DNA from 2 places in the Guyparkeria hydrothermalis genome. Region 2 is predicted to be linked to the other one. Evidence: predicted binding sites of a transcription regulator. Region 2 holds the regulator's gene; the other holds the start of a gene.
What was found. Region 2 encodes sigma-54, which starts transcription at its own class of promoters, with help from an activator protein. Its sites were predicted from a motif close to TGGCANGNTNCNTGCTT; they were not measured.
Positions count from the first base shown of each region.

Region 1 (8,915 bases), 1.0 Mb from region 2:
AGGGCATCGAACGCCTTGATGCGCCAACCGGCCATTGAGCGGCGCCAAAAAAAACCCGGGCTTTCGCCCGGGCCTTCGTCCCTTTCGGCACCTTCGCTGTGCCGCCACATCCTTTCAGTGCATCCTTACTTGTTGGTGAACTCGGGGTACGCTTCCATGCCGCACTCGATCGAGTCGACGCCTTCTTCCTCGTCGTCCTCGCTGATGCGCAGGCCCATGACGGCCTTGAGGATCAGCCAGACGATCAGGCTGGCGACGAACACGAAGCCACCGATCAGGGCGAGGCCGGCAAGCTGACCGCCCAGAGTGGCGCTGTCGTTGGACAGCAGCACCGCGAGCACGCCCCAGATACCAACGACACCATGGACGGAGAGAGCACCGACCGGGTCGTCGATCTTGATCTTCTCGAAGCCGAGGATCGAGAACACGACGATCACGCCACCGATGGCACCGATGATGGTGGACAGCAGGGCTGACGGCGAGGACGGGTCAGCGGTAATCGCGACCAGACCGGCCAGAGCGCCATTGAGGATCATCGTCAGATCGACCTTGCCGAAGGTCAGCTTGGAGACGATCATCGCCGCGACCACGCCACCGGCAGCCGCCAGGTTGGTGTTGGTGAACACCTGAGCAACGGCGTTGGCGGAACCCACGTCGGATACCTTGAGCTCCGAACCGCCGTTGAAGCCGAACCAGCCCAGCCACAGGATGAACGTCCCCAGGGTAGCCAGCGGCAGGTTGGCGCCCGGCAGGGCGTTGACCTGACCGTTCGGACCGAACTTGCCCTTACGCGGGCCGAGGAGCAGGACACCTGCCAGCGCGGCGACCGCACCGGTGAAGTGGACGATGCCCGAACCGGCGTAGTCGGAGTAACCCAGCTCGCTCAGGATGCCGCCACCCCAGCTCCAGTAGCCCTGGATCGGGTAGATCAGTGCGGTCAGGACCACGGTGAAGGCGAGGAAGGCCCACAGCTTCATCCGCTCGGCGACCACGCCGGAGACGATCGACATGGCGGTAGCCACGAACACGACCTGGAAGAAGAAGTCGGCCATGTTGGAGTAGTAGATGTCACCACCACTCGCCACGACTTCGGCTGCCGTGTTGTCCGCGCCCAGGAAGAACGACAGGCCCGGGATGATGCTGGAGACGCCGTCGCTGTACATGATGTTGTAGCCAACGACCATGTACATGATGCAGGCGATCGAGAACAGCGCGATGTTCTTGGTCAGAATCTCGACGGTGCTCTTCGAGCGGACCAGGCCCGCCTCGAGCATGGTGAAGCCCGCCGCCATCCACATGACGAAGGCACCGGCGATCAGGAAGTAGAACGTATCGAGCGCATAGCCCAATTCGATGACTTGTGTTTCCACGGTGAAATCCTCCGCTTAAAGGGCATCCGTACCGGTTTCACCGGTGCGAATACGAATGGCCTCGTCGACAGGCGAGACGAAGATCTTGCCGTCACCGATCTTGCCGGTGCTCGCGGCATTGGTGATCACCTCGATCACCTGGTCGGCCAGACCGTCGTCAATGACCATCTCGAGCTTGACCTTGGGCAAAAAGTCGACCACGTATTCCGCGCCCCGATAGAGCTCGGTGTGGCCTTTCTGCCGACCGAAGCCCTTGACCTCGGTCATCGTGATGCCCTTCACGCCGACGCCGCCGAGCGCTTCGCGCACGTCGTCAAGCTTGAAGGGCTTGATGATTGCAGTAATCAGTTTCATGGATCTCTCCTAGGTGACAGGCCGGCCAGCGGCCGGCCCGTGTACCAGTGACTGAGGGGATGCTTAGAAGCTCTTGGACCAGCCGACCCAGACCTGCAGGTCATCGTCAGTCGAGACATAGTTGGTGTCGTCCACGTCAGCCATCTCGAAGCTCATGGTGAACGAACCGAAATCGCCTGCGTCCTTGGCGACCGACGCGGTCCAGTGGCCGTAGTCCATGTCGCCGTAGCCAACATCACCGTCGTCGTCGAAGGTGTAGTAGCCGTAGTACAGGCTGCCGGTGTAACCGGACTCGCCGAACGGCACGTCAACGCCGGCGTAGTAGTACAGGTCACCCTCGGTGAAAGGGCCGTCGTCTGCCTGGCCGTTCACGGTGTACGCCAGACCGGCAGTCAGGTAGCTGTAGGTCAGCGAGCCATAGATCTCACCGAAGTCGATGTCGCTCGGCGCGTCCGGGTAGGCGTAGTAGATGTAGCCAACGTCGTAGCCGAGGTCGCCGATGCTGCCGCCATAGCCGGCGTAGAAGTCGATCTCGTAGCTGGTGTCGTCACCAAAGTCGACGGTCGACGCCCAGGTGCCGGCATAGAGACCGGACTCGTGGGCGTAGTCGAGACCGCCTTGGACGGCGGCGCTGTCGTCGGTCTGGGTGATGCCACGGAACAGGTAGTTGGATACCACGCCGATATTGGCGGACACCTCGGCGGCCGCCACGGATGGCAGGGTGAGGGCCGACAGGCTGACGGCCGAGGCAATGCTGGTGGCAATGAGGGTCTTTTTCATTTCTCTGTGCTCCATCAAGTGAACGTTCGGGTTCACCCCCTGACAAAGCAGCCGGCGTGCCAACTTGGTTTTTTCCTTTACCATCCGTCACTTAGGCCGGGATGGCCGCAGGTGACGCGAATCACGCGCCAACCGCCCTCCCCAAATTGGGGATAGGATTTTCCCCCGCTGCTCCAGCATAGTGCACCGAAATGGGGCGCGCCGGCGGACACGCCGCGCGGCCCTGCATTTGCATCTGCCGAAGGCATACCCAACAATCGGGAGGCTGTCGTCGACGAACCACACCGAGGTAGCGAGATGTCCATCAGTCACACGATCGAAGAGATCTCCCAGCGCATCGAGCAGGCAATGCCCGAGAGCCTGCGCGAAGGCAAGCAGGAGTTCGAGAAGGCGGTGCGCCAGGCCGTCAGCAACGGGTTTTCCCGGATGGATCTGGTCACGCGCGAGGAATTCGACGTCCAGACCCAGGTCCTCGCGCGTACGCGCGCCAAATTGGAGGCGCTCGAGCAACGCGTCAGCAACCTGGAAAAGCAGCTGGAGGGAAAACATAGCCCGCCGCCGGAACCGGAAGAAGGCGACATCGCCAGCTGACCCCGGGTGCGCGGGCACGGACGCCCGCGCACCCCGACACACCCTCCCCACCGAGGCATATGGACATGCCCATCGCCAAGATTCACAGCCGGGCACTGCTCGGCATCGACGCGCCTGCCGTCACGGTCGAGGCCCATGTCGCGCCGGGCTTGCCGGCCTTCACCCTGGTCGGCCTGCCGGAAACCGCCGTGCGTGAGTCGCGTGACCGGGTCCGCGCCGCGATTCTCTCGTCGGGCTTCGAATTCCCACCGCGGCGACTGACTGTCAATCTCGCGCCCGCCGACCTGCCCAAGGAAAGCGCCCGCTTCGATCTCGCCATCGCCCTGGCCATCCTCGCTGCCACCGGTCAGCTGCCGGCAACGGCCACTGACCGATTGGCCCAGGTCGAATGCCTCGGCGAGCTGTCGCTCGACGGCGGCATCCGCCCCATCCGCGGCACACTCTCGGCGGCTCGCGCCGCACGTGATGCACGTCGGGAGCTGCTACTCCCCGCCGAGGGCCGGTCCGAAGCCGAGCTGATCCCGGATGTTGCCGGACGGGCGTTACACCACCTTGCCGAGGCCGTCGGCTATCTCGCCGGAGAGCGCGATCCCGAGCGCCTGCAGCATCGACCGACCAATCCGAGCGATCCCGCCATCGATGGCGATCTGGCCGACGTGCGCGGTCAGCCACGCGCCAAGCGGGCGCTGGCGATTGCCGCTGCCGGCGGCCACAACCTGCTTCTCATTGGTCCGCCCGGCGCGGGCAAGAGCATGCTGGCCCAGCGACTCGCCGGCATCCTGCCGCCGCTGACCGAGAACGAGTCCCTCGCGGTTGCGGAGGTGGCCGCGGTGACACCCGGCGGCTTCGACCCGCAACGTTTCGGCCGACGACCATTTCGCGCGCCACATCATTCCGCCTCGGCGGTGGCGCTGATCGGCGGGGGCTCGCAACCCGGCCCCGGCGAGATTTCGCTCGCCCATCACGGCACGCTGTTTCTCGACGAGTTGCCGGAGTTCGACCGGCGCGTGCTCGAGGCCCTGCGTGAACCAATGGAGGTCGGATCGGTGATGATCTCGCGGGCGGCCCGCCAGGCGACGTTTCCGGCCGACTTCCAACTGGTTGCGGCCATGAACCCGTCGCCGCAGGGCACCGAGATCCACTCGCGTGCCGCCCAACGTTACCGGGCCAAGGTCTCCGGTCCCTTGCTCGACCGGATCGACATCCATCTCGAGGTGCCGCGCGTGCCGGCGACTGATCTGGACCGCCCGTCGGAGCCGGGCGAGGACAGCGCCACCGTCCGCGAGCGGGTGATGCGAGCCCGACAACGCATGATCGAACGACAGGGGGTGGTGAACGCGAGGCTCGACGCCCGCGGGTTGGCCGAGCAGGTACCGCTGGAAACGACCGAGCGCGACATGCTCAACCGGGCGATCGAGAAACTGCAGCTGTCGGGACGGGCACGCGAGCGGATACTCAAGCTCGCGCGGAGCATCGCGGACTACGACGGACGAAACGGGATCGACGGCACGGTACTCGCCGAGGCGATCGGCTACCGCAATCTCGACCGGCTGTTCGCCAGCGGCTAGCGCAGGCGCGGTTTCACCCCGGTCGCCGGGCGGTGATGATCGCCCGGCGGGGCGCGGGCAATCCCTCGCGAGTGCGACTGAGATCCTCGGGATCGAGGAAGTCGGCCAGCGACTGGCGGTCACCGAACCAGTCGGTGCGATGCTGCTCCTCGGCGGTGGTCACGCTCACGTCGACCAGTTCGGGCGCGGTGAACCCCATGCGCCTGAGCCAGCCGATGACGGCGTCCGGACTGGGAAGGAACCAGACATTGCGCATGCCGGCATAACGGTCGGCCGGGGTGAGAATGGTAGTGGCATCGCCCTCGACCACCAGCGTCTCCAGCACCAGCTCGCCGCCAGGCCGCAGGCATGCCTTGAGCTCGCCGAGGTGCGTGAACGGGTCACGCCGATGGTAGAGCACCCCCATGGAGAAGACGGTGTCGAAGCGGGGGCGCTGCGGAAACTGCTCCAGGGTCGTCGGCACGATCCCGGCTCGCGTCTCGCCCAGCAGGTGCGCCACGGCGTGGAACTGGGCGACAAACACCCAGGTGGGGTCGACGCCCAGGGCGAAATCCGCGCCCGCGCCCAGCATGCGCCAGAGGTGGTAACCGTTGCCGCTGCCGATGTCGAGCACTCGGCGACCCTCCAGTGGCTGGATCTGGTCGACCAGCCGGTCCCATTTCAGGTCGGAACGCCACTCGGTATCAATATTGACCCCGAAGAGCTCGTAGGGGCCCTTGCGCCATGGGATCAGCTCCCGGAGCACGTCCTCCAAACCGGACAGCTCGCCGTCAGCACAGGCGGTGATCGCGGCACGGTCGAGGTGATTGGTCGCATCGAGGGGGCGTTCGGGCAGGCGCCCGACGGCGGCCAGCCAGCGCGACCAGTCGCCGTGATTGACCGAACCCCAGTCGAAGGTGCGCCATCCCTCCATCGGCATCCGCCGGGGGAGATGACCAAGTGCAGTACGTGTCTGGCGGGCGATCCGCTCGATCCCGAGCGTGACCAGCCGTTCGGTCATGGCATCCGTCATCAGCCGATCAGAAGCGGTAACCGAGACCGACCGCGAACAGGCTGGAGTTCTCGTCGTAGAAGCGGATGTCGGAGTCGCGCTCTGACCACGCACCGTAGGCATTGACCGACCAGTTCGACCAGCCGAACGGTTCGGCGTAGCGCACACCGGCGACCACGCCCTTGCGGTCGCCGTCCTGGTACTGGTCATAGATCGGCTGACGGGCATCGTAACGATCGACCCCGTAATAGCCGGTCATGGAGAACTGCCAGCGCTGGACCTCGAGCTGGGCGGTGAGTTGCGGGCGCAACAGCCAGCCACGGTTCGCGGCACCATCGGCATCCAAACGACGGTACTGCACGCCCGGCGTCAGGCTGAAGTTGTCGGTGATGGCCACCCGGTAATTGACGTCGAAGCGGTGCTCCTCTCCGTCTCGCGCCAGCTGGCTACGCTCGGCGGCGGACAGACCCAGCGCGGTCCCCGAACGTTCCTGGTCCACGTCCTTGCGGTAAAGGCGATAGTCCACCGACAGGCCTGTACCCAGCACACCTGCCAGACCGAGACGCAGGCCGCGGCGATCCAGATCAGTGGCTTCCCGCGGTGAGCCGACGACGAACGGATCGGACCAGACCTCGCTGTCGGTCGCCGTCATGGGGATAACCGCGGCGGTCAGCAGGCCAAGGTTGTCGACGAGGTAGCGCGCCCCCAGTTCGACCTGGATCTCGCCGTCGGCGAGGGCCGAACGAGGGGTGCCGGCATACAGCGACAGCCGCTTGGGTACCAGGGTGTAGTCGACATGCCCGAGCACGCCGCCGACCACGCGGGTCTCGCGGGACGACAGGCTGTAGAGGGAATCAATGCGCTTCTGGTCGCTGGAGACCGCGAGGTTCGACCTGCTCGAAAGGACACCGCCCAGCGGCATGATCTCGCCAGACACGCCGGTTTCATCGGCGATCGGGGAGGCATTCGCGGTCTGAATCCCGGCAAGCCCCAGAGAGACAAGGGCCGCCGCAACGCATTTGTCGAGCAGTTTCATCGGTTCCGTTCCTGTTGTTCGCTTGCCACGAGGGTCGCGACCGTCCGGCGCGGACGATCCAGCTTAGGTAATAAGTCAATTCCTGCCATGAGCGGTTCCCTCACGGCGTCAATTGATTGCTCTCGGGCGTTGTTTTTTTGCATCGCCGAGCCAGCCAGAGACAGAAGCCGTAGTGGCGCGACAGCATCACCACGTCGTCGAAGCCGGCCGCACGCAGGCGCGCCTCGTGGGTCTCGACCGTCTCGGTGTGCAGGACGTTCTCCAGCGCCTGGCGCTTGCCGGCAATTTCGAGTTCCGAATAGCCGTTGGCCCGCTTGAAGTCGTGGTGCAGCTCGGTCATCAGGGACTCGGCCCCGGCGTTCGCCTCATGCACCTTTTCCGCCAGCACCAGCACCCCGCCCGGAAGCAGCCCATCGTGGATACGGCCGATGACGGCGGCGCGGGCCTCGGGCGCCACGAACTGCAGCGTGTAGGCCAGCACGGCCATCGACGCCTGTCGCGGCTCGATCTCGGCCAGATCGGCACAGAGCAGTTCCGTCCGATAGGGGGACTGGAAGGCGGCCAGTTGTGTCTGGGCGCGTTCGATCATCGCCGGCGAGTTGTCCACGCCGATCAGCTCCACATCGGCCGGCGGCTCGGGCATAGCCGTGAGCGCCGAACGGATCGAGAGCGTCATCGCGCCGAGCGAACAGCCCAGATCGTAGACGCGGGTGTTGGACTGCACGTGCCGACGGGCGATCGCGGCCACCAGCTCCAGGTTGAAGCGATAGCCGGGCACGGAGCGCGAGATCATGTCCGGAAAGACTGCAGCGACCGCCGCATCGAAGCGAAAGGCGGCGGGCGGCTGCGGGTCGCGATAGAGATCATCGCGACCGCTGGAAGCGGGTGGCTGTTCTCGCGAATCCGACATGGCTGGCTCGAGGTTTCGGCGGGCGGGGAAGTCTACCGCGCCGTCATCGCCGAGAACAGTCTCCGCGGTGGTCGAGTCAGATCGGCCGCTCGGGGCGGAGGCCGCGAGCGGCCAGTTCCTCGTCCACGGCCTCCGGTGGGCCGCTGAAGACGATCCGGTCGCGCTTTTTGGCCAGCTGGTAGTCGTACATCGGGTCGTAGTAGTCGACCAGCATGACGCGAATCAGCTCACGCAGGCCTTGCAGGTCGTCACGGCCATACCAGGCGTCGAGGGCCTCCGCGGCCAGGCCGCGCACCTGGGCATGACGCGCGCCGCCGAGGCGCTTGGCCACCCGGTCGATGGCACCGAGGATATGCTCGCGCACACGCTCGGACGCCCCGATCGAGTCGGTGGCCAGCACGCGACGGTATCCCGCCTCGAGATCGATGATGTAGTCCTTGAGACTCTGCTCGACCCGTTCGTCGAGCGGACGCTCGATCACCACCAGCGGCGAGCTCGACATGCGCTCGAACAGGGTCGGCGGCACCTGGCGCGCACCGACCATCTTGCCCTCGTCCTCGACCAGGACCGGCTCGTCCGGTGCGCGGTGACGCAACCGCAACAGGTCGATGGCGACCTGGTTCTCGAAGGCGATCGGCGTGGGCTGCGGTTCGGGCTCCCGGCCAAAGGCCGATCCCTTGTGGCGGGCACGCCCCTCGAGGTCTAGGTGGCGCTCGAACCGGTGCAGAAACGGCGTCTTGCCGACACCGGTCCGGCCACCGAGCATAATCAGTGGCGCATCGACGGACTGGGTCGCCAGCGCATCGAGCAGAAAGCGCCGCATCGCTTTGTAGCCACCGGCGATGCGCGGATAGACGATGCCGGTTTCCTCGAACAGCATCCGCTGGGTGAGCCGCGAGCGCAGCCCGCCGCGAAAGCAATACAGCAGGCCCTCGGGGTGGGCCTGGGCAAACGACCGCCACTGCGCGACCCGCCGCGCCTTTTCCTCGGCATCGACCAGTTCGTAGCCGAGCGCGATCGCCGCATCCTGGCCGGCCTCCTTGTAACGAATGCCCACCTGGTGACGCTCCTCGTCGGTGAGCAGGGGTACGTTCTCGGCACTCGGGAAGGCGCCCTGATCAAATTCCACCGGGGCTCGCAGGTCCATCAACGGCCGGTCGTCCAGGAACACCGAGGCGATGTCGGTGTATACCGGCAGGTCCGAGCGGCCGGTCACGAAGACGAGCCCTCGTCGAACACCACCCGCGGGCCCTCGGCCTCGGCGACCATGGTGCCGATCGGCGCGGCATGCAGGCCGGCCTCGGCCAGCAGAGCG
Region 1 covers NZ_JAJSED010000001.1:1,791,378-1,800,292, forward strand. Annotated here, with positions in the region: gene LV476_RS08350 (YigZ family protein) at 1-38, shown strand, start outside; gene LV476_RS08355 (ammonium transporter) at 126-1,370, opposite strand; gene LV476_RS08360 (P-II family nitrogen regulator) at 1,386-1,724, opposite strand; gene LV476_RS08365 (TorF family putative porin) at 1,788-2,504, opposite strand; gene ubiK (ubiquinone biosynthesis accessory factor UbiK) at 2,802-3,095, shown strand; gene LV476_RS08375 (YifB family Mg chelatase-like AAA ATPase) at 3,161-4,663, shown strand; gene cmoB (tRNA 5-methoxyuridine(34)/uridine 5-oxyacetic acid(34) synthase CmoB) at 4,677-5,663, opposite strand; gene LV476_RS08385 (DUF2860 family protein) at 5,683-6,690, opposite strand; gene cmoA (carboxy-S-adenosyl-L-methionine synthase CmoA) at 6,791-7,600, opposite strand; gene mnmH (tRNA 2-selenouridine(34) synthase MnmH) at 7,677-8,816, opposite strand; gene selD (selenide, water dikinase SelD) at 8,813-8,915, opposite strand, start outside.
Region 1: LV476_RS08365 (TorF family putative porin) is a predicted target of sigma-54. The motif match lies at 2,550-2,566, and genes of this name have one in related genera.

Region 2 (8,915 bases):
AAAATCACTTGGCGCCCGCGAGCGAAGTGAACGCCGTCGAGCTCGATCATGTCGGCTTGCTCTTGTGTCGCGCTCACAACCCGATCAACTCGGCAAGCGTCTTGAGGCGGTCGACCGTGGTCACGGACGGCGGCTCGCCGTCGACGAACAGGGCCGCCTCGGCCGGAGCCTGTTCGACGAAGCGCTCGAGGCCATCGCGCAACGCAGAAGCATCGTCACTAGCGGGAATCAGGCCGACCACCGCACGGTCTGCCTCATTGTCCGGTCGCCAGACCGGGGTGTTGTCGTCCAATCGGACCACCCGGTGGTATCCCGCCTGCGCAACAGCCTCCCAGTCCCGCGACCAGGCGACCGACTCGACCACCACGAATACCGGCGCCGGTGCATCGGCAAGCTCCTCGAGCACCGTCTCGGCATCCGGATCTTCACCGGCAACCCAGAGGGCATCCTGCTCGTTAAGCAGAAAGGCCACTCGCCATTCCGGCGGCATGTCCGGATCGAAGAAACTCGATGCCAATGCCGGCGAATGCCGGTAGCGCAGACCGAAATGTACCGCCTTCATGTCAGTTCGCCCACGGGTGGAAACGGTGGCAGCACAGGCCGTGACCGGCCGCCTCGAGGTCGCGAATGATACACGTCATGCCGGCCCCTCGAGCTCGCGCACCAGGCGAAATCCCAGGTTCAGATCGAATTCGTTGGCCTGGCGCGGTGCCCGGGACGCGCTCCGGCAGGCACCGGGGGAATCGAACCAGGACCCGCCTCGCACGGCCCGCAGGTGCTTATTACGGGGATCGACACTGCGGTGGGGTTGCGATACCGACCGCGGCCCGACCAGGTACCGTTCACTCCACTGATCCTGCGTGAATTCCTGAACATTACCGTGCACCTCGTAGAGCCCCCAGGGATTGGCCGGCAGGCTGCCGACGGCCACCGGCTTGCCCGGCCCGCAAAGGAACAGACCGCGGGTGCAGTGAAGTCCGCCGGCGCAGTTCACTTCCTGGCGGCGGATGCGGTCGCCGAAGCAGAACATCGTGTCGGTACCGGCCCGTGCCGCGTATTCCCACTCCGCCTCGGTCGGCAGGCGGTAGCGCGCGCCGGTCAGCTCGCTTAGCCATGCGGCGTAGGCCTCGGCATCCGTCGCCGAGACGTTGTACATGGGAAATTCAGGGTCGTTCCAGGTGTAGGGCCGTGGTCGACGATGGCCGCTCGCCTCGAGAAAGGCGAAATATTCGCACCGACGGATCGTGCCACGCGTCATCGCGAATGGCCGCTCGACATGCACCTCGTGGCGCGGCTGCTCGAACGAGCGGGCCTGATGCTCGCTCGCCCGGCTCCCCATCCAGAACCCGCCCTCGGGAATGACGGCCAGTTCCGGCGCCGGCTCGTCCCCGGCCGGCGGATCCCGGAAGAAAACGTCGAGCCCGAGTCGATCCGCGGCATCGCGCTGCCGCTCGATTACCCCATCGACGGACCCTGCCTGCGCGGCCGTGGCTGCCGATTGCATTCGCTCACCTCCCGGGATTGATTTACCGACAGCGGAACCGGGCTGCATCGTGCCGGTCTGCCCGCTTGGCAGCACCCGACGCGACCATTTCGGCCACGGCGGGCTGATATACTCCGAAACCCGAAAATCTTAGCATGCCGACCGGATCCCTCATGGAGCAAAAAGCCCTGCATCCCGACAACCTGCTGCGCATGGCCCACGAAGTCGTCGACATCGAACGTGACGCCATCGGGGCGTTGACCTCACGCCTCGACGAGACCTTCGTCGAGGCGTGCCGTCTGATGCTCGCCTGCGAGGGACGCGTGATCGTTACCGGCATGGGCAAGTCCGGGCACATCGGGGGCAAGATTGCCGCCACGCTGGCGAGCACCGGCACCCCCGCGTTCTTCGTGCACCCCGGCGAGGCCAGCCACGGCGATCTGGGCATGATCACCGAGCGCGACGTGGTCATGGCCCTGTCGAACTCCGGGGAAACCGCCGAGATGCTCGCCATCCTGCCGGTGATCAAGCGCCTCGGCGTCGGCCTGGTAGCGATGACCGGCCGCCCCGATTCCACCCTCGCCCGCTCCGCCGATGTGCACCTGGACGTCGGCGTCGAACAGGAAGCCTGCCCGCTCAACCTCGCACCAACCGCAAGCACCACCGCGACGCTGGTGATGGGCGATGCACTGGCCGTCGCTCTGCTCGACGCGCGCGGCTTCCAGCCCGAAGACTTTGCCCTCTCCCACCCGGGCGGATCACTGGGGCGCCGCCTGCTACTGCACGTGCGCGACGTCATGCATACCGGCGAACGTCTCCCAAAGATCGGCCCGCAGCAGAGCGTCAAACAGGGCCTGCTGGTGATGACGTCCGGTGGACTCGGCATGGCCGCGATCGTCGATGACCAGGACCGCCTGCTGGGCCTGTTCACCGACGGCGACCTGCGCCGCCTGCTCGACAGTAGCGACTTCGACCTCGACTCGGCCATCGAGCGGGTGATGACACCCGACCCGCGCACCTGCCGCGACAACATCCTCGCCGCCGAGGCCATGGCGATCATGGAACGTGACAAGATCAACGGCCTGCTCGTCGTCGACGAGAACCGGAAACTGAAAGGAGCCCTCAACATGCACGACCTGCTTCGCGCGGGGGTGGCCTAATGCGCCACGATGACAGGAACTGGATCGAGCGCGCCCGCGAGGTGCGCCTACTGGTGCTGGATGTCGACGGCGTGATGACCGACGGCCGACTGCATCTCACCGAGAACGGCGAGGAGCACAAGATCTTTCACAGCCGCGACGGCCACGGCATCAAGCTCATCCAGGAGCTGGGAGTGGACGTGGCCATCATCACCGGGCGCGCCTCGGAGGCCGTCACGCGGCGGGCCAAGAGTCTCGGCATCCAGCACGTGGTACTGGGCGCGACGGACAAGGGCCAGGCGATCGAGGAGCTCTCGCAGCTGGTGAATGTGCCGCTGGCGCAGATGGCCGCCATGGGTGACGACGTCCTCGATCTGCCCATGCTCAATCGCGCCGGCCTGTCGGCCACGGTCTGCGATGCCCCCATGATGATTCGCAGCCGCGTCGACTGGGTGAGCCCGCTCCCGGGTGGCTCAGGCGCAGTGCGCGCGCTGATCGACACGCTGATCGACGCCCGCGGCCAGTGGGGCGACGTGCTGGCGCGGTATACCTGACGATGAAGTGGCCCCTCCCACCGCAGGCCAACCGTGCCCTGCTGGCCGTGCTCGGCATCGGCCTGCTGGGCCTGTTGACCTGGGAGAACCTGTCGGACGAGTTCCTGCCGCAGCTCGAGGCGACCGGCGGTTACGCCCAGCGGCTGGATCAGGTGTCGAGCTGGCAGTACGACGAGGAGGGTCGATTGTCCTATCAACTCGCCACCCCGCGCGCCATCCAGCGCGATGCCGAGGATCGTTACGAGCTCGAGGCTCCCGAGGCGGCACTGATCGACGAACCGGACACGCCGCCCTGGACGATCGACGCCGCGCGCGGCACTCTGCTCGACGGAGGCAAGAGCATCCGATTGGATGGCTCGGTGGTTGCCGCACGCGCGCCCCATCAGGACCGTGGTCGGCTGGAGCTGCGCACCGACCGGCTCTGGGTCTACCCCGAGCGCTACGTGGCCCGAACCGACCTCCCCAGCACGCTGCAGGAGTTGGGGGCATCCGGCGAGCGCCGTTGGACCAGCAAGTCCGACGCTTTCCACCTCGACTGGGACGAGCGGATCTTGACGCAATCCGACCGGATACGGGATCGGATCGAACCGCAGGCACAGCGCCAGTGAGCGCATCCGCACAGACACGACGCGCAGACAGGAAATACATCATGGCGATCATTCCGAATTCGACTTCTCGCTTGCAGGCAGCCGCTCTTCTTCCGGCCTTTTGCCTTTCGCTGGCCATGGCCGGGGCCACCTCACCGGCATTCGCCGCCAAGGCGGACCGCAACAAGCCGATCAAGGTGCAAGCGGACAAGAAGGTGACCAAGTATCAGGAAGGCACCAGCGTGTATACCGGTGACGTGGTCATCGATCAGGGCAGCCTGCATGCCACCGGCCAACGAGCCACCCTGTATCTCGAAGACGGCCAGCTGGTGCGCGCCGTGCTCGAAGGGCACCCCGCGACCTTCCGCGAGCGCGACGAACAGGGCAACCTGGTCGAGGGCAAGGCCAACGAGGCCGACTACCGCACCGCCAACGGCAATGTGATTCTTACTGGCGATGCCTGGCTGAAGCGCACCGGCGACGAGATCCGCTCTGATCGCATCACCTACGACCTCGACACCGAGGTGGTCGAAGCCGGCGAAAGCGATGGCGGTGCCCGCGTCGAGATGACACTGCAGCCACGCAACCGCGACGAGAAAGGGGACTAAGCGCTCATGCCGCGAACCACCCGCCACGCCCCGCTGCTGGAAGCGCGCACCCTGTCGAAGAGCTATGGCTCGCGGCCGGTGGTGCGTGATGTCTCGCTGCACGTGGAAGCCGGCGAGATCGTCGGCCTGTTGGGCCCCAACGGGGCCGGCAAGACCACCAGCTTCTACATGATCGTCGGCCTGGTACCAGTCGACCAGGGGGGCGTGTTTCTCGACGGCCGGGACATCACGCACACGCCGATCGACCGCCGGGCCCATCTTGGGCTCGGTTACCTGCCGCAGGAACCCTCCGTCTTCCGCAAGCTGACCGTGCGTGAGAACATCCTGGCCATCCTCGAGCTGCGCCGCGAACTTACGCGAAACGGGCGGCGACGGGCACTCGAGGAGCTACTCGAAGAACTCAACGTGACCCACATCGCCGATTCCAAGGGCCAGGCCCTCTCGGGTGGCGAGCGTCGCCGCGTGGAGATCGCCCGGGCGCTGGCGGCCAACCCGCGCGCCATGCTCCTCGACGAGCCGTTCGCGGGCATCGACCCCATCTCGGTGATCGACATCCAGCGCATCATCGAGCATCTGCGCGACCGGGGGATCGGCGTGCTGATCACGGATCACAACGTCCGCGAAACGCTCGGCGTCTGCAAGCGAGCCTACATCGTCTCCGACGGCGAAATACTGGCGCACGGCAGTGCCGACGAGCTGCTCGCCAACAAGTCGGTCCGCGATGTCTATCTCGGTCACGACTTCACCCTCTAGGCCCCGGATCCGGTGCGGGAACCGTTGGCACAACCGGGTGACATTCCGCTAAACTGACTCTCATGCAAATTGCATGCTCACCCCGTTTTCAGCCCCTCTCCTGCGGGCCGACATCCCATGTTCCGCAAGGCGCCCGACGTGCGCCGATGCCGGCAATGGATCTCGCCGGAGGTGACTCGTGGCAGGCATGAAGGCCGGACTCGAACTGCGGCTGGGCCAGTCGCTGGCAATGACGCCGCAGTTGCAGCAGTCGATCCGTCTGCTGCAATTGTCCACGCTCGAATTGAGCCTCGAGATCCAACAGGCGCTGGACACCAACCCCCTGCTCGAAGTGGCCGAGGATGATCGGGGCGAGGAAGAGTCCGCCGAGACGCAGTCCACCGAGGATCAGGACCCCGGCGCCCAGGCCGGCGAGGAACTGCTCGAGGATCGCAAGGACAAGTCGGCGGACGAGGACCTGGTGGTCGACTCGTCATGGGACGACTACTACGAATCCGACGGTGCCACTGCGCTGAGCAGCAGCGCACCGAGCGAGGACTACGACCCCTTCGCCACGCAATCCACCGGCGAGGACAACCTGCGAGATCACCTGCTCAGCCAGGTCCACCTCGCGTCGCTATCCGAATCCGACCGTCGCGTCGCCACCGCTCTGATCGAATCGATCGAGCCAACGGGCTACCTCGAAGAATCGCTCGACGAGATCGTCGCCCTTTTGCAGGACGAACTGCCGGAGCTCGACATCGAAGAGGCCGAGGCCACTCTGCACTACATCCAGCAGCTCGATCCGGTCGGCGTCGGTGCCCGGTCGCTGGCCGAATGTCTCACCATTCAGATTGATCAGAAATACGCGGACGACCCGGCGGCAGCCGATGCCCGGGCCGTGCTCGACGGCGACTGGCTCGAGGCAATCGCCCGGCGGGAACTGCCGCATGTCACCAAGGGGCTCGGCATCAGCCGCGAGCGACTCGAAGCCGCGCTGCGACTGATCCAGGTCCTCGATCCCCGCCCGGGGTTGTCCATCAGTGAGACGACAGCCGACTACATCCGGCCGGACGTGATCGTCACGCACCGTGAGGACGGCTGGCACGTCGACCTCAACCCCGAGATCGCGCCGCGGCTTCGTGTCAATCAGACCTATGCCAGCCTGATCGACCGTTCCAGCCGCGGCAAGGACGCGACCTACATCCGCAACCACCTTCAGGAAGCGCGCTGGTTCATCAAGAGCCTGCGCAGCCGCAACGAATCGCTATTGAACGTCGCCCGCGAGATCGTTCGCCGGCAGATGGACTTCTTCGAGCAGGGCGAGATCGCGATGAAGCCGATGGTACTGCGCGAGATTGCCGAAGCGCTCGACCTGCACGAATCCACGGTCAGCCGCGTGACGACGAACAAGTACATGCTCACGCCCCGCGGGGTGTTCGAATTCAAGTACTTCTTCTCCAGCCACGTCGGCACGAGTGACGGCGGTGAGTGCTCGGCCACTGCCATACGGGCACGAATCAAGAAGCTAGTCGAGGAAGAAAATCCCAAGAAGCCCTTGAGCGACGCCAAGATTGCGACCATGCTTGGAGACGAGGGGATCGACGTCGCTCGACGCACGATCGCCAAGTACCGGGAAGCGATGGGGATCGCTTCCTCAACCGACCGTAAGCGGTTGATATAGATACCATATAAAGGAGTCGTCTATGCAGATTGACATCACCGGTCATCACGTCGATGTTACCGAGGCCCTCAAGGCCCACGTCCACGACAAGTTCACTCGGCTGGAGCGGCACTTCGACAAGCTGGTAGACATCCACGTGATTCTCACCGTGGAGCGCAAAGAGGCCCAGAAGGCCGAAGCCAACCTCCACGTCAGCGGCCAGGACATGCACGCCGAAGCGGTCACCGATGACATGTACGCGTCCATCGACGCCATGGTGAACAAGCTGGATCGGCAGATCGTCAAGCACAAAGAAAAACTCACCAGCCACCGCTGACCCTTCGCGGGGAGCGATACCAGACTCTCCGCGATACGCCGGGCGACGGCCCACGGCATGACCGTCGCCTGGCAGGAGCCACGAGGTCGGTGTTGCACCACGAATACAACAAGCTATGATGCGCCCCGACTCGACCATTCCCGCCCCGACCCGCGAGCGATCCTCGCGGCAAGTCGACCGACAGGGTGCTTAATGAATACTGCCGAGCTGTTTCCGATCCACCACATCCGGATCGACGAGCTGTACCAGAGCCGCAAGCGAGTACTTGAAGTGCTCTCCGGCCTGCTTGCGGACGACGAACTCGGTGGCCAGCAGGCCACGCAAATCTTCGAGGCCCTGGTGGCCCGCGAACGACTCGGCTGCACCGCGATCGGTCACGGCATCGCGGTCCCCCACGGCCGCGTCGACGACATTCTCACGCCCCGGGGGGCCGTGGTTCGCCTGCGCGAAGGGGTCGACTTTGGTGCGCCGGACGGGGCACCCGTCACGCTGGTCATTGGCCTGGTCATCCCGGAAGACTGCCCCGAGCAGCACCTGGAGATCCTCGGCCGGTTGGCGCGACATCTCAACGACCCGGACGAGCGTGACACCATCATGGAGGCGCAAAGTGCCGAGCGCGTCCAGAACCTGATGATAGAGTGGCTAAAGGACAGTGCCGAGGCGACAGCCGGCTGAACCGGGCACCGCGCCCGACCATCGAGCCATGAACGGCAAACGGGCAGGCCATGATCCCGAGCTTCACCCATCATCACCTCTCATCGGATGCCAGCGACGCCGACTGGCAGTGGGCCTTGCCCGACCAGTGGCAAGCCGGCGTCGCACCCGACCAGCGACGCATCGGGCCGGCCAACCCCTGGATCCCCACCCGCCTGGCCCTGATCTCCCCCGCCCTGAGACGCTACCTGCAGTGCGGCGAGGAATGCCTGATACACGCCAACGGCCCGCTGCCGGCAAACGACGGCCCGCGCACCATCGTCCTTACCGAGGCCCACGCCGGAGCGGTCGATGAGTGGCTGGCCCACGTTCCCGTGGCCGAACCGGGCCATGGCACCCCGATCGTGGTCATCAGCACACCGGACGACGACGAGAGCGTCAGTCAGCGCCTGCAACGCCTCTGCGGCGCGCACGACGAGGACTGGCGTCATGGCGTGTTCATGGAGATCAGCGGGCTTGGCGTGCTCATCCGTGGCACCGCCGGCATCGGCAAGAGCGAAGTGGCGCTGGAATTGATCAGCCGGGGTCACCGCCTCATCGCCGACGACGCACCCTGCTTTATCGCACGTGGCGACGAGGTCACCGGTTCCTGCCCCGACCGGCTGTTCGGCCTGCTGGAGGTCCGCGGCATCGGTATCCTCGACATCCGCGAGCTTTTCGGCAGCAACGCGCTCAAGGCACGCAAGTACCTGCGCCTGATCGTCGATCTCTACCCGGCCGACAGCGAGCACCACATGGGTGCCGACGAGCGCCTTTTCGGCGACCGCGGCAACGAGCGCATCGCCGGTCTGTCGATTCCCGTCTGGCGCATGCCCGTGGCCCCGGGACGCAACCTGGCCGTACTGCTCGAGGCGATCGTGCGACAACGCAACCTCGAGCGCCAGCGCGGCGGCCAGCCCGTCAGCCCCCGGGTCGGTCGACTGTTGGCCGACGGCGAGATCCCCGACAACCCCGACCAGAAGCCGGAGCCGTGGTCGTGAGCAGCCCCGCGCCACGTCTGATCCTGGTCACTGGACAATCGGGCTCGGGCAAGTCGGTGGCACTCGCTGCTCTCGAGGACAGCGGCTTCTATTGCATCGACAACCTGCCGCCCGACCT
Region 2 covers NZ_JAJSED010000001.1:793,035-801,949, forward strand. Annotated here, with positions in the region: gene LV476_RS03655 (ABC transporter ATP-binding protein) at 1-77, opposite strand, end outside; gene LV476_RS03660 (hypothetical protein) at 74-562, opposite strand; gene LV476_RS03665 (formylglycine-generating enzyme family protein) at 638-1,504, opposite strand; gene LV476_RS03670 (KpsF/GutQ family sugar-phosphate isomerase) at 1,657-2,643, shown strand; gene LV476_RS03675 (KdsC family phosphatase) at 2,643-3,176, shown strand; gene lptC (LPS export ABC transporter periplasmic protein LptC) at 3,179-3,784, shown strand; gene lptA (lipopolysaccharide transport periplasmic protein LptA) at 3,826-4,371, shown strand; gene lptB (LPS export ABC transporter ATP-binding protein) at 4,378-5,124, shown strand; gene LV476_RS03695 (RNA polymerase factor sigma-54) at 5,312-6,787, shown strand; gene hpf (ribosome hibernation-promoting factor, HPF/YfiA family) at 6,810-7,103, shown strand; gene LV476_RS03705 (PTS sugar transporter subunit IIA) at 7,296-7,778, shown strand; gene LV476_RS11175 (HPr(Ser) kinase/phosphatase) at 7,829-8,797, shown strand; gene rapZ (RNase adapter RapZ) at 8,794-8,915, shown strand, end outside.